3 regions of the Bacillus sp. PK6-025 genome follow, and region 1 is predicted to be linked to each of the others. Evidence: riboswitches for the same ligand, from Rfam matches in the RefSeq annotation. Region 1 holds a riboswitch; each other region holds the start of a gene.
What was found. Region 1 has a riboswitch for S-adenosylmethionine ahead of M1D67_RS16570 (MetQ/NlpA family ABC transporter substrate-binding protein). Riboswitches for the same ligand answer to the same signal wherever they lie in the genome.

Region 2: another riboswitch for S-adenosylmethionine. It lies ahead of M1D67_RS21325 (5-methyltetrahydropteroyltriglutamate--homocysteine S-methyltransferase); the one in region 1 lies ahead of M1D67_RS16570 (MetQ/NlpA family ABC transporter substrate-binding protein).
Region 3: another riboswitch for S-adenosylmethionine. It lies ahead of M1D67_RS06710 (methionine biosynthesis PLP-dependent protein); the one in region 1 lies ahead of M1D67_RS16570 (MetQ/NlpA family ABC transporter substrate-binding protein).

Annotation. Positions count from the first base shown of each region.
Region 1 is NZ_CP096509.1:3,245,389-3,250,378, reverse strand. Features, by position in the region: gene M1D67_RS16585 (ABC transporter ATP-binding protein) at 15-713, shown strand; gene M1D67_RS16580 (ABC transporter permease) at 703-2,034, shown strand; gene M1D67_RS16575 (sunset domain-containing protein) at 2,063-2,743, opposite strand; SAM riboswitch class I at 2,875-2,982, shown strand; gene M1D67_RS16570 (MetQ/NlpA family ABC transporter substrate-binding protein) at 3,039-3,863, shown strand; gene M1D67_RS16565 (MDR family MFS transporter) at 3,984-4,990, shown strand, end outside.
Region 2 is NZ_CP096509.1:4,168,043-4,173,032, forward strand. Features, by position in the region: gene M1D67_RS21310 (LacI family DNA-binding transcriptional regulator) at 2-976, shown strand; gene M1D67_RS21315 (chorismate--pyruvate lyase family protein) at 1,173-1,703, shown strand; gene M1D67_RS21320 (DUF3298 and DUF4163 domain-containing protein) at 1,802-2,485, opposite strand; SAM riboswitch class I at 2,804-2,913, shown strand; gene M1D67_RS21325 (5-methyltetrahydropteroyltriglutamate--homocysteine S-methyltransferase) at 2,987-4,117, shown strand; gene M1D67_RS21330 (glycosyltransferase family 39 protein) at 4,461-4,990, shown strand, end outside.
Region 3 is NZ_CP096509.1:1,319,603-1,324,592, forward strand. Features, by position in the region: gene M1D67_RS06690 (esterase family protein) at 1-600, opposite strand, end outside; gene M1D67_RS06695 (helix-hairpin-helix domain-containing protein) at 712-1,167, opposite strand; gene M1D67_RS06700 (DinB family protein) at 1,179-1,667, opposite strand; gene M1D67_RS06705 (helix-turn-helix transcriptional regulator) at 1,748-2,695, opposite strand; SAM riboswitch class I at 2,823-2,939, shown strand; gene M1D67_RS06710 (methionine biosynthesis PLP-dependent protein) at 3,005-4,129, shown strand; gene metC (cystathionine beta-lyase) at 4,119-4,990, shown strand, end outside.

The sequences.
Region 1 (4,990 bases):
GAGGAGATTTACAAATGATCAGTGTAGAGCATATTCACCACTCATTTAAAGTCGGCAAAAAGGGGAGGGAAAATGAAATTAAAGTGTTAAAGGATGTCTCGCTTACCGTTGAAAAAGGCGAAATCGCCTGCATTGTCGGACGGAGCGGTTCCGGAAAATCGACGCTGTTGAACTTGATTTCCGGCTATATCGCCCCGACAAAAGGTAAGATCGTCATTGACGGTACGGATGTCACAAAGTACAGCGAAAAAGAATGGGCGGCATTCAGGCTTGAACATTTCGGCTTCATCTTTCAAAGTTTTCAGCTGATTCCGAGCTTGACGACTTACGAAAACATCGAACTGCCTCTGACTTTAAAAGGTGTTCATCCGTCTGAGCGGAAGCAGCGCGTCAATGAGATGCTTCACCGCGTCGGCCTTGAAAACCACGCTGGACACTATCCGAATGAGCTTTCAGGCGGACAGCAGCAGCGCGTCAGCATCGCCCGCGCTTTGATTTTGAATCCGTCAATCATTTTAGCCGACGAGCCGACCGGAAGCCTGGACTCCGAAACAGAACAGGAAATCCTCGAATTCATTCGGCAGCTGAACAGGGAGCGCGGTATTACATTCGTCATCATCACGCACGATGACGAGGTGGCATCGATCGCCAAAACGAAATTTCAGTTATCTGACGGCGTGTTAGAGAAAGGGGAAGAGACTGTTGAAGTTTAAGGATCAGTTGAAGTTCATTAGAAGAAATATGAAGAAAAACCGCCTGCGTGTATTCATGACCATTCTCGCAACAACGGTGGCCTGCGCGTTTTTAATCGTGCTCGCATCGGTCGGATTCGGACTGCAAAAATCGATGACTGAACAGCTGATGAAAGAACAGATTGTCACTGAAATTCAGGTTGTCGGAAAAGAAGGAAAGAGCGATCGGAAAGTTCAAAAGAAAGACTTGAAAGAATTCGAAAATCGCAAAGATGTGTCCGCGATTATCGAGCGCACGCAGGTGTTCGCACCTGCTGAAGCAAAGTTGGGCAACAGGACAAACAATCAAATGTCGAATATCACGATTACTGACATGGCTGCTGAACAAAAAGCCAATATTAAACTCGATCGCGGCCGCGTAGCGAAAACACCGAATGAAATCGTCGTCGGCTACCATTTCGGGAAGAATCTCTGGACGAAAAAAGAAGCCCAAGATTATGAAAAGCAGATGGAAAATAATGCTGAGGAAGTAAAAGAACCAAAAGGATACGCAGAAGATATTCTCGGCAAAACAATTGAATTAAAGATCTCAAAAATGGATGAAAAAACAGGAGAAGAAGGGAAAGCGAAAACATATGATCTGAAAGTTGTCGGAGTGACGAAAAAACCTTCTTATGAATGGGCAAGCGATTCAACGGTCTATGTCAGCAACGACATGCAAAAAGACATCACCGGATTTCTGAAGGCGGACAAAGACAACGGCACGATCGAAAAAAAGCTTTCGGTTTACGCGGATAATTTTGAACATGTCGGACAGCTGACAACAGATTTGGAGGATGAAGGCTACTACGTCGATTCAATAACGAAAAAACTCGAAAGCATCAATCTGTTTTTCATGGCTTTTAAAATCGGTCTGATCTTTGTCGGAGTCATTGCCGTTTTGATTTCAGCCATCGGGATTTTCAACACGATGACAATGGCGGTTACAGAACGGACGCAGGAAATCGGGATTATGAAAGCGATCGGGGCCAGCCCGAATGTGATCCGCCGAATGTTCCTGCTGGAAAGCGCCTATATCGGCATCTTAGGATCTGTTTTAGGTATTATCATTTCATACGGTGTCAGCTTTTTAGTGAACAAGATTATTCCTGTCATTTTATCATCGGTTTCAGAAGGAGAAGCGAGTGCGGCAGAGCTCAGCATCACCTTCTCGCATATTCCGGTCAGCCTTGTACTCATCGCCACCTTGATCAGTGCAGGCGTCGCCATTCTTTCAGGCCTGAATCCGGCCATTAAAGCGACAAGAACGAACGTGCTGACAGCATTAAGAAGAGAGCTTTAAGAAAAAAGCTGGCGGTATGCCGGCTTTTTTAACGTTTCGGAGGTCTGTACCCCGCATCACGCGCCTCCTGTTCTGTGCAGAACCAGCGGGCGACGTTTTTCGTGCGGTCATAATATGTACTTCCCGGTGTATGATAAATATGGTTGACGCTTCCTTTGATTTTGCACTCCTGTTTGCTTTCACCGCTGTTTTTCTTAGGGGAGGGCGCGCTGTGTGACGTTCCGGCCTGAGCGGTGGCGTTCTTTTCTTTTACAGTGGCTTCGGTACTGCCGCTTTTTTCTTCAGTTTTAGCCAGTTTTTCTGACAGCGATTTTGTTTTTTTCGTAAGCGAGTCTTTTTCTTTTGTCAGTTTTTCATTTTCTTTTTTTAATGTGTCATTCTCCGTTTTGGCTGCCTTCAGTTTTTCGTTTGCTTGATTGAGCTGCTGCTTTAATGCGGTTTGCTCCTTTTGTACAGCGCTGTGTTCAGTTTTCAGTTCCTGAAGCTCGGTTGTCAGGTCCTCTGTTTTTGTCTCATCGATGGCATATGTTTCCTCACTGTAATAAGGCGCAGAGATGATCAGGAGGAGAAGTCCGCCTGCAAAACAAGGATAAAAGAGTTTTCTGGAAAACCTTTTGCCTGGAGAAAAGATTCTTCTGATCAAATGAAATACAAGATAGCAGATGGAAAAAATAAAGGATAAAAACCCGATCAGCATGATAGATTCCATGATTCGTCTCCTTTCGTGTTTGATAACTATATTTTAGCTTAAAAAGAAAAAAATGTTTATACCAAAAAACTTCTTGCAAATCTAAATATTCAAACGTAAAATAAAGAAATCATTTAAAAAACCGAATATGCAGCTTATAAAGAGAGATGGAGGGACTGGCCCGGCGAAATCTCAGCAACCTGCAGCAGAGCAAGGTGCTAAATCCAGCAGAATGTCAGGCGCATTCTGAAAGATAAGTTGAACAACTCTTTCAGGCGCTGAAAGAGTTTTTTTTATTTTGGAGGAGGAGATATACATGAACAAGATATTAAAATGGACTTCCGTGCTGGGACTGGCCTTGAGCATGGCGCTTCTGACCGCATGCGGAAACAATGCCGAAAGCGATGGTAAAACGATCAAAATAGGCGCTACTGCAGGACCGTATTACGATATGGTCAAAAAAGCGATTCAGCCTGAACTTGAGAAAAAAGGCTACAAAGTTGAAGTGGTCGAATTCACCGACTATGTACAGCCGAACACGGCGTTAAGCGAAGGCGAACTCGACGCCAATTTGTTTCAACATGAGGTTTTTATGAAATCATACAATCAAGAAAACAATAAACATCTTGCTGCACTCATTTCTGTGCCGACCGCTCCGATGGGTCTCTATTCTGCCAAATATAACGACTTGAACGATGTCAAAAACGGGGCGGAAGTGGCTGTTCCAAACGATCCGGCCAATGCCGCCAGGGCATTTTTAACGCTCCAGGATCAGGGGCTGATTCGGCTGAAAAGCGATGTCGACACATTGAAAGCCTCTGTGCAGGATATTGCGGAAAATCCGAAAAAGCTGACATTTAAACAGCTTGAATCTGCCAATCTTCCAAGAGCGGTCGATGACCTGGATATCGCGGCTGTCCCGGGTAATTTCGCTCTCTCCGCTAATATGAAGTTGCAGGACGCGCTGGCGCTTGAGAACATGCCTGACCGCTACCGCAATCAAGTGGTAGTGGATGAAAAAAACAAAGACAAGCCATTCGCCAAAGATCTCAAAGAAGCGGTAAAATCCAAAGCTTTCGAAGATGCGATCGATCGGGAATTCGCCGGTTTCGGAAAGCCAAAATGGATGACGCAATCATAAAAAAATTCCCCCTTTAAAAAGGGGGTTTTTTATGTTGAAAATCGAAATCGTGTCAATTGAAAAAAATGGGCAAAACGAATAGAATCTAGAGGGAATGCTAAAGAGAAAGAAGGAAACGCTATGCCGCGCACATTATGGCTTTTGGTCATCGGAATGTTTATCAATGTCACAGGGGCATCTTTTTTATGGCCGCTGAATACCATCTATATCCATCAGCATTTGGGAAAGTCGCTGACAGCGGCCGGATTTGTGCTGATGCTGAACTCAGGGGCAAATGTGCTGGGCAACCTGTTCGGAGGATATTTATTCGATAAAATCGGCGGATTTAAAACGGTCGTACTTGGAATTGTGATCACGTTTGCGAGCCTTTCAGGCCTCGTCTTTTTTCACGAGTGGTTCCAATACATTCTTTTCTTAACATTGGCCGGTTTTGGATCAGGGATCGTGTTTCCGGCATGCTATGCAATGGCCGGATCGGTTTGGCCGGAAGGCGGCAGAAAGCCGTTCAATGCTGTATACGTGGCGCAAAATGCAGGGGTGGCAGTTGGTTCAGCGCTCGGCGGAATTGTCGCGTCTTTTTCATTTACGTATGTTTTTCTGGCGAATGCGATGCTGTATGCCGTCTTTTTCATGATTGCGATTTTCGGATTTAGACGCATCCGGTCTGAAAAAGCCATGCAGTCTTCTGTTTTGGATCATGCCGATTCAGTCAGCGGGAAATCTAGATTCTCCGCGCTTTTGGTTATATGTACGGGCTACCTGCTCGGCTGGGTCGCTTATTCGCAATGGTCCTCGACCATCGCTTCACACACCCAGGAGCTGGGGATATCTCTTGGGCAGTACAGCGTACTTTGGACAGTGAACGGGGCGCTCATTGTTTTCGGTCAGCCGCTGATTGGTTTTTTTGTGAAACGGTTTGCCGAATCGCTGAAAAACCAAATCGTGATCGGATTTGTCATTTTTATGATGGCATACGGAATTTTGTTTGGCGCTGAACGGTTTCCGGCGTTTCTTGCCGCGATGGTTGTGCTAACCATTGGCGAAATGCTTGTATGGCCGGCTGTGCCGACAATCGCCAACCGCCTCGCTCCGAGGGGAAAAGAAGGGTTTTATCAAGGGTTTGTCAA
Region 2 (4,990 bases), 920 kb from region 1:
AATGAAGCCTAGCATTCACGACGTTGCAAAAAAAGCGGGAGTTTCACCAACAACCGTATCGCGGGTATTAAATAACCGCGGCTATATTAGTGAAAAAACAAAAGAAAAAGTCTATAAAGCGATGGAAGAAATCAATTACTTTCCAAACGATTTGGCCCGCTCTTTATTTCGTAAACGAACTCATTTAATAGGGCTCATCATCCCTAACTCCAGCAACCCGTTTTTCGGCGAACTGGCCTTTCATATTGAGAGCATCTGCGCTGCCATGGGCTACAAACTGCTGCTTTGCAACAGCTTGAACCGCAAAGACAAAGAAGAAAAATACTTGGAAATGCTGATGCGAAATCAAGTGGACGGCGTCATCGCCGTGACCTACAACAGGGGAATCTTAAACTATCATCGGCAAAACCTGCCGATTGTCGCCATCGATCATTACTTATCGGAAACGATTCCCGTCATCGGCTCCAATAACTATGACGGAGGAAGAAAAGCGACAGAACTGTTAATTGCAAAAGGCTGCCGGCACATCATCCATCTCAACGGACCAATTGAGCTGAAAACACCGGCAAATCTTAGACGAAAAGCATATGAAGATGTGATGCGACAACACGGAAGACAGCCGATTACATATGAGGTTCCCTTTCATCAAAATTACCGGGAAATCATCTCAAAACTGTTTGATGAACAGCCTGCGGCTGACGGCATTTTTGCCAGCGATGACCTCATGGCCGCTACAGTCATCACCGAAGCAAAAAAACGCGGAAAAGACATTCCCGGGCTATTAAAGGTGATCGGCTACGACGGAACGGAAGCCGTTCAGTCCATCCTCCCGGAATTGACAACCATCCAGCAGCCGATTGAACTCATTTCCAAGACGGCCATCGAGATTTTGTCCAAAGCCATCGAAGGCGAATTCGATGATTTACCGCTGGAAACCTATTTGCCCGTACAGCTTTTAGAAGGAGAGACGACTTAAATGAATCGCACAAAAAAAGGAGACATTGACGTCTCCTTTTTCCATACATATCCTGATCTATCCAATTGTTAAAAATATAAAATTTACATTACTAACCTAAAATTTAACTTATTTTTCTAGACAAACGCATCTCCACATGATAAATTTAAAGACAAGTTTTCAAAAAATTCTAATTTTGGTACGGGGGTGCCTTTCATTGAGCGTAAGCCACTTTTTTCCTGAAACTCTAGTTGCTATTGTAAAAGACATGTTAACCAAAACCGATGGTTCAACAACCAAAGCGATTGAAACGCTGATCGGTGGCAAAGCCGAAATCGAAGTTTTTCAGCAAAATAATATTGATTATGACAAGCTGTCACCTGAAGAAGCGAGGCTGTTTCAACGCGATGATGACATCTTGTTTAGAACTTCCTCTTTGAAAACGGGCGATGATTATTTATCTTATAATTATGTCTATGTTAAAACAAACTTACTGCCGCCCGCCATCAAACAAGATTTGCAGGCAGAAAGGCTTCCCATCGGGAAAATCATTGCAGAACTGGAGTCAAGGCGTGAAATTTTCAGTACGGGCGACTGCCTGGGAAAACATTTCACACAACTTGTACCTGTTTCAGCAGACCGGACATATGCTTTTAAAAAATATCAGATTATCAGCGGCCGGCAGTGCATGTTCTATGTCTGCGAGCTATTCGATTTAGAAAAAATCTGCGAACGGACTGCGGGCTGAATCATGCCCGTCAGCTGCCACTTCATGAAAAGGCTTCCATAACCTCCCCATTCCTTCTTCCCTCAAAACAAAAACCCCTGCGAAACAGGGGCTGTTATTTATTGATACACCGTTTTCGGCACGGCAACGACCGGATTTCCGGCAGCATAAGGAGCGACATCGTATTGCTGGAAGACGATCGCAATGCCGTCTTTTGTGTAATAAAAAGCCGTGTTTTTACCAAGGACGATGTCTTTCTTCTTCACATCCGGGAAGAAAATGTCGCTGTGTTTTTGAATATAGTCGTAAATGTATGTTTTTGTCTTATCCATTTTCGATTTTGTATTTAAGATATCTGATAAATACACCCGCTTTTTAGAGGCAAGGTCATAGTTGAAAGAGCGGACTGCCGTATTTCCGTGCGCTCCGCCGGAGTAGACGTAATTACTTGTCAGAATGCTCAGCTTTTGGCCGGTCCGGTATTTCACTTCAAAGGACGTTTGATAATCTGTTTGGTATCCGTGCTGTTGGCCGTCTTTCTTGTTTTTTACATAATCTTTGTAGGACTGCTCAATATAACGTTTAAAATCTTTGTTGATCCTATTTTGGAGAGATTTGCTGCTTACATTTGCAACCTGCGGGTATTTCAAAGCCTTAATGTTTTTGTAAGTATGGCTCGTGACCGTCGGCTTTTTTTCATTTGCCGCGTGTGCAGAAGGAAGTGCGGCCGCACCGTACAGCGCAAAAAACAATACCCCTGTTATCAGCATACCTAACGCTTTAAACACTGTTTTTTTGTTCATAAGAACCCTCCTTAATCTGTCATTGTTTATCATACCCATTTTGAAATCAGGTACACATGATAGACCGGTAAACTCGCGAGAAAGTTTCTATTTTCGGAGATAAAAATTGAAAAATATTCTAATTCACCCTGTTCGTTCAGCACCTTGTTGACCATTTGAAAGACTGTCTTGACAAAAAATTCATACGCTGATTCGATACGCCCTCCGGTTTAACCGCAGAAGAAGAAAATGAAAAACCAAATAGTTTTTTTTAACCCATTGACATTTTTATAAAAAGTATTAATATTAAAATTATTAAAAAATTGCATAAAAAGGTTTTCCTTATCAAGAGTGGTGGAGGGACTGGCCCTGTGAAACCCGGCAACCGCTGTCTATGACAGAATGGTGCTAAATCCTTAAGAGCATGTTCGTGCTCTTGAAGATAAGGAGGAGATTGAATATATCAAGCTCTTCCTTATCGGGAAGAGCTTTTTTATGTCTATAAAGAAAGAGGGATGAAGCATGACACAATCAACCGATGTACTGAAGCAAACGCCTGGGAAAAAAATCGGACCGTACAGAGCTGATCAGGTGGGGAGTCTTTTAAGGTCTGCGCCCGTAAAAAAAGCGCGTATTCAAAAAGCGAACGGTGAAATTAGCGCTGAACAACTGCGCGAAGTCGAAAACGAAGAGATCAAGCGCATTGTCGAAAAGCAAAAAGAAATTGGCCTTAAAGCCGTTACTGACGGGGAATTCCGCAGGTCATGGTGGCATTTCGATTTTCTTGAAGGGCTTGACGGCGTAGAAGGATATACAGCGGACAAGGGCATTCAATTTCATAATGTTGAAACGAAGCCGCGCGGAATCAAAGTAACAAGCAAAGTCGATTTTACAAACCATCCGATGCTGGAAGATTATAAATTTCTTCATGATATTGCGGGCACACATACGCCGAAAATGACGATTCCGAGCCCGAATATGCTGTTTTTCAGAGGAAAACTTGGAGAAAGCCCGTACGAGGATCTGGATGAGTTCCATCACGATGTCGCGCAGGCTTACAAAAAAGCGATCCGCGCATTTTACGATGCCGGCTGCCGCTATTTGCAACTGGATGACACGGCCTGGTCGGTATTTTTCTCAGACAAAGGACATGAGCAGATCAAAGCCTTCGGCCGCCAGCCTGATGAACTGCGCCAGTCCTTCGCCAACACGATTAATGAAGCAGTTGAAGGACGCCCGGACGATTTGACGGTCACCATGCACATCTGCCGCGGCAACTTCCAGTCAACATGGGTGGCGGAAGGCGGCTACGATGCGGCTGCAGAAACGATTTTCGACGGACTCAATTTAGACGGACTTTTCCTTGAATTTGATGACGAGCGCTCCGGCGGCTTCGAACCGCTTCGCTATGTCAAACGGAAAGACTTGCAGATCGTCCTCGGCCTGATCACATCAAAATTCGGAGAGCTTGAAAACCCGGATGATATTAAGCGGCGCATCGACGAAGCAGCTCGCTTCGTCGACCTGAACCAATTGTGCCTAAGCCCGCAGTGCGGCTTTGCCTCCACAGAAGAAGGCAATCTCCTGACAGAAGAGCAGCAATGGGAAAAACTGCGCCATGTCGTCGAGATCGCAGAAGACGTATGGAAATAACACCTCATATTTGAGACATGCCTCCTGACGGCATGTCTCAGAATGTTGACAAAATCCCAAAACAGCTTTTTGTTTTGGGATTTTGTCATCCTTTCAGCGTGATTGAAAACCCTTGCAGTCTAGGAAGGCCGAGCATCGGAGCGGAGCGAATGTTGGAATTCGTGAGCACCGACGCGCAGGCCTGACAACGAATGCGGGGGTTTCTCGACACGCTGGAGACATGCCTCCTGACGGCATGTCTCTTTTTTTTTGCCCCTCTATACAATTTAAAATTCCTTCTTGATTTGTTCATAGTTTGATCATATTTGGCTTCTATAATGCTCTTTAGTGAGGTGATCGAACAATGATTAAGAAAAGGAAAATCGATATATTCCTGGTCTTCATTCTTGTATTATCTGCAGCTTTAAACTTGTACGGCATCTGGAATAGTGACACAGACAACGCCTACTATACGGCGGCCGTTGAAAGTATGACCCAAAGTTTTCATAACTTTTTTTACGCATCATTTGATCCAGCAGGCTTTGTAACAGTTGATAAACCGCCGGTTGCACTCTGGATTCAGACACTTTTTGCACTTGTGTTCGGCGTGCACGGCTGGAGCGTCGTTCTTCCTGAAGCGATTGCCGAAGTGATTTCCGTAGCACTGTTGTACTTTATTGTAAAACCTACTTTTGGCAAAACGGCGGCCAGAATTTCAGCTCTTATTATGGCGTGTACGCCGATTGCCGTTGCGGTCAGCCATACAAACAACGTCGACAGCATTCTCACCCTTTGTTTGATGATTGCAACCTGGATGTTGTTTAAAGCAGTCCGGAAAGGAAAAATCGGCTGGCTGCTCGGCGCATTCTGTATGGTCGGCGTCGGCTTTAACGT
Region 3 (4,990 bases), 1.9 Mb from region 1:
ATTTGGACCGGTGAAATCCAAAATTTGATCATCAGTCGTTTTGACGGCGGTTTCTTTCTCTCCGATTTGGTGGCAAATTGAAATAAGCTGCAGGGAATCGGACTGTTTCACTTTATCGAGAACATGGCGGTCGACATAAGGTGACTGCATAATGACGTTTCCGAACATATTCGGATAGTCAAGCGCCGTCATGAGGGAAACCGTTCCTCCGAGCGAGTCTCCGATCAGCGTCCTGCCTGATCCGACTTGGTATGTCGGGTACTCACTGTCGGCGAAAGGGACGAGTTCATTTGCCAAAAAACGTTTATACGCTTCGAATTTTGACCCTTCCGGATGGTATGTAAGCCTTCTTTCCTGTACGTTTTTGTACGGAATGCCGATGATGATGCTTCTTTCGATTTCGCCGTTCGCCAGCAGTTCTTCCACCTGTCTGCTGATGCGCCCGAGGCGGAAATAGTCATGTCCATCCTGTGCGATGATCACATGATATTTGTAAAGCGGCGAGAAGGATGACGGCAAATAGACGAGAAGCTCCATTTCCTCGCCGAGCTCTTCCGAAAAAAGCTTCTTCTCCTGAATGACTCCTGTTTTCATAGCCAAGATGAATTCCTCCAGAAATAATGTTTGTGAACGTTTCCATTCATTTTAACACGAAATTCTCTTGTGAAAGAAGCGAAAAGGGCTGCCGAACTGTTCGGCAGCCGTGATTTTTTATGTCCGTTTTTTTTCGTACCAGGGCGTTGACGGTCTATCCGGAGGGTATCCGCAGCGTTCGCGGTACATTTTTCTTTCCTCTGTGAAATCCCACCAGCTTTTAGCGCTTTCGGGATCGTTGGCATAATGGACGATGCATCGCAGCGCATCTTCTGCACAAGGATCTTCCCAGTAGCCTTTCAGTTTTTCGAGGCGGATGATCAAATCCGCACCTGATTCATGCTTGATGTCGCCAAGGGAATAGTAGCCCAGGTCAACGGCGCACTGCGCCATTTTCGGCCCGATGGAAGGAGCGGTTTGAAACTGGGCGAGCGCCTTGATGTATGCGGCGCGCTCCAAAGACGAACCGAGCGTATGTGCAAGGACGGACAGATCCATATATGCCGTGTTTTTTATTTTTACCTTGGCTGTCCTTAAGTTTGACCGTTCTTTTTTTGTCAGAGGCAGCTTCATATGAACACCTTTTAAAGATACAGATCGAACATGTTGACGTCATAGCCGAGCTGTTTTAAATAATTAAACAGCTGGGCCCTGTGATGGAAGACGTGGGTGAGCGTTTCCGTCAGCCAGCGGCTTTGGGTCATCCCTTCATCAAGGTAAAACGGCTTTGTTTTTTTCGTCAAAAATTCCTCGTCGGAGAGGGAAGTCATATACGTTTGAAAAGCGGCGAATCCTTTCTGCATAGCTTCAGCCATTTGGTCAGCCGACTGCAATGCACTATACTTCTTTTCAATTCGGGAGATGGCGGCCTCTTCCTTTTCCTGCATGATAGCCATGTCGGCTTCTGGGATGGCCGTCAGATGGCTTGCCAGTTCTTTCAGGCTTCGCATGCGGTCGGCGGGCCGGTAAGACCAGTCAGATTCCTTCACTTTTTTCAGAAGATGACACGTGGAGCGGATGCCCGTCTCCATCTCGTGGAACAAATCGCTCCGCAGGGCTTGAACTTGCTTCATTTGCTTCATCCTTTCCATTTGGCTTTATTCTAAAAGTATCACCTAATCCTGACAGGCTTTGTCACGATTCTTAAAAAAAGTTAGTCGTACCTTGCTAAAATGTCAGCAGCTTTCCGTTTCAGCTGAAGCTTGATTTCTGCGGGTTCTTTGACAGTTGCCTCAGTGCCGAGGTTCCACAAAAGTTCCCCGAAATACTCAAGTTCTGGTCTGGGGAGGTTTGCATCGATCGCCCCCGTCCCGTCATCCCGCATGGTGAGGATCTTGAATAAGTCCACATCAGCCGCAGCCCGCCTGGCTCCTCTGCGTGTCAGTTCCGCTTGCAGCCGCACCGGTTCAGGGCACTCGCTCTCCGAATGTTTGATCCAGCTGAGAACCGATGGATAGGGAAGCTGGCGGGCCAGCGGGCTGGCCGCTTTTTCCGCCCGAAGGATGCGGTCGGCGCGGAACAGTCTGAACGCCTGCCTTTTAAAGCAATAGGCCGGACAGTACCAGAAGCCGTTCCAGCTGAACAAGCCGATGGGCTGGATGGATCTCTCCGCGCAATCGTCTGTTCCGTCATAAACGACCGTCAAAACGGATTGATTGATGGCTGCATCAAGAAGCGTTTCTAAATGTTCGGCGGCTTTTGGACGATGCGGATTCCAGAACACGATTCTGTCTTTCATCGCATCAATCCGCTCCTGTGTTTCCGCGGGAAGGTGGCGGTAGAACTTTTTTAAAACCATCCGCGTTTCCGCATCAAAGGGAAGCGATCCGAAAAACTGCAGAGATTGATACGCGAAAAACATAGCCGCCGCCTCTGATTGTGTAAAAAAGAGCGGCGGAAGCACAGGTTCATTCAGCAAATAATAGCCTCCGTTCGCGCCTGTTTCAGAATAGATCGGGACGCCGAGCGCGCTCAGCTCGTCCAGATCGCGGAGAATCGTGCGGTAGGAAACCCCGAATTCTGCTGCGAGCTCCCCGGCCGTAAATTTTCGTTTTGTATGAACGGTCATCATCAATTCGATTAATCGCTCTGTTTTTGGCATCTGATTCCTCCGGTTCCGTCGTTTGGTTTCATCATACCATGTTCAATATGAGGAAAGATTTAAAAATGACCCTTGAAAAATGTCTTGACTTAGGTTAAAGTAAAGAACAATCAGAAAATTGAAGAGATTCTTATCACGAGAGGTGGAGGGACTGGCCCTTTGAAACCTCAGCAACCGGTCTGCACTGACGATGTCAGTGTACCAAGGTGCTAAATCCAGCAAGCAGATGCTTGGAAGATAAGAAGAAGCGCATAATCCCCCTTCTTCTTATGAAGAAGGGGTTTTTTATTTTTAAAAGGATGGTGTCATATGACTGAACATGTACAAACAACGCTGGCGCAAATCGGCAACCGCAGTGATGAAATAACGGGAACTGTCAATCCTCCCGTTTATTTCTCTTCTGCGTACAGGCACAAAGGGATCGGGGAATCCACAGGGTTTGATTACATTCGCACAAAAAATCCGACAAGACAGCTTGTTGAAGATGCAATCGCGAAACTCGAAGGGGGAACGCGCGGCTTTGCGTTCAGTTCCGGTATGGCTGCCATTCAGACGATCATGGCTCTGTTTCAAAGCGGGGATGAGCTCATCGTTTCGTCCGATTTATATGGGGGAACGTACCGCCTTTTTGAAAACGAATGGAAGAAATACGGACTTCGCTTTTTCTACGACGATTTTTCAGACGAAGACTGTATCAAGTCGAAAATCACGAACAATACAAAGGCACTGTTTGTAGAAACGCCGACAAATCCGCTCATGCAGGAAGCTGATATTCAAAAAATCGCGCAAATCGCCAAAGAGCACGACTTGCTGCTCATTGTCGACAATACGTTCTATACACCGGTTCTGCAAAAGCCGATTGAGCTCGGCGCTGATCTTGTCATTCACAGCGCGACGAAGTATTTGGGCGGTCATAACGATCTTTTGGCGGGGCTTGTCGTTGCAAAAGGCGAAGAGCTGTCTGAGGAAATGTTCCAGCACCAAAACGCCATCGGCGCGGTTTTATCGCCGTTCGATTCATGGCTCTTAATGAGAGGGATGAAGACGCTCGCTCTCAGGATGAGACAGCATCAGGAAAACGCGCGGGAACTTGCGGCCTTTTTGGAAGAGCAGGAGGAAATTGCCGATGTTCTTTATCCGGGAAAAGGCGGCATGCTGTCATTCCGCGTTCAAAAGGAAGAATGGGTTAATCCGTTGCTGAAAAATCTCAAGACGATCTGTTTCGCCGAAAGCCTTGGCGGAGTCGAAAGCTTCATCACCTATCCGGCGACACAGACCCATATGGATATCCCGGAAGACATCCGAATTGCAAACGGCGTCTGCAACAGACTTCTGCGCTTTTCAGTCGGAATCGAACACGTCTCCGATTTAAAGCAGGATCTAAAAGCTGCGCTGGAAAAAGTAAAAGGGGAGGCGGTTCCGCATGAGTCATGAAAACTGGACGCTTGAAACAAGGCTTGTTCATAACCAAAATAAAACGGACGGAGCAACCGGAGCCGTCAGCGTGCCGATCCAGCACGCCTCAACCTTTCATCAAGGTTCTTTTGACAAATTCGGCGAATATGACTACAGCCGGTCAGGAACACCGACAAGAACGGCGCTTGAAGACACGATAGCCGAGCTTGAGGGAGGGACGAGGGGATTTGCTTTTTCATCCGGAATGGCCGCGATTTCCACCGCCTTTCTGCTTTTGTCAAAGGGCGATCACGTGCTTGTCACAAAAGATGTGTACGGCGGCACTTACCGGATGATTACGGAAGTGCTGAGCCGCTTCGGGATTGAACATACTTTCGTCGATATGACGGATTTAAATGAAATTGCTTTAAACATAAAGGAAAATACAAAAGTCATCTACCTTGAAACACCGTCAAATCCGACGCTCGGCATTACGGATATCAGAGGCGTCGTCAAGCTTGCCAAGGCGCACGGCTGTCTGACGTTTCTTGACAACACGTTTATGACCCCGGCGCTGCAGCGGCCGCTCGAGCTCGGCGTCGATGTTGTGCTACACAGCGCGACGAAGTTTTTAAGCGGACACAGCGACGTATTATCAGGACTTGCCGTTGTGAAAGACAAAAAACTCGGGGAAGAACTTTATAAGCTGCAAAATTCGTTCGGCGCTGTCCTCGGCGTCCAAGACTGCTGGCTTGTGCTGAGAGGGCTGAAAACACTGCAGGTCCGGCTTGAAAAAGCATCTCGAACAGCTCAGCAGCTCGCTGAATTTTTTGAAAAGCATCCGGCCGTCAAACAAGTGTATTATCCGGGGCTGTCTTCGCATCCGGGTGCGTCAGTTCA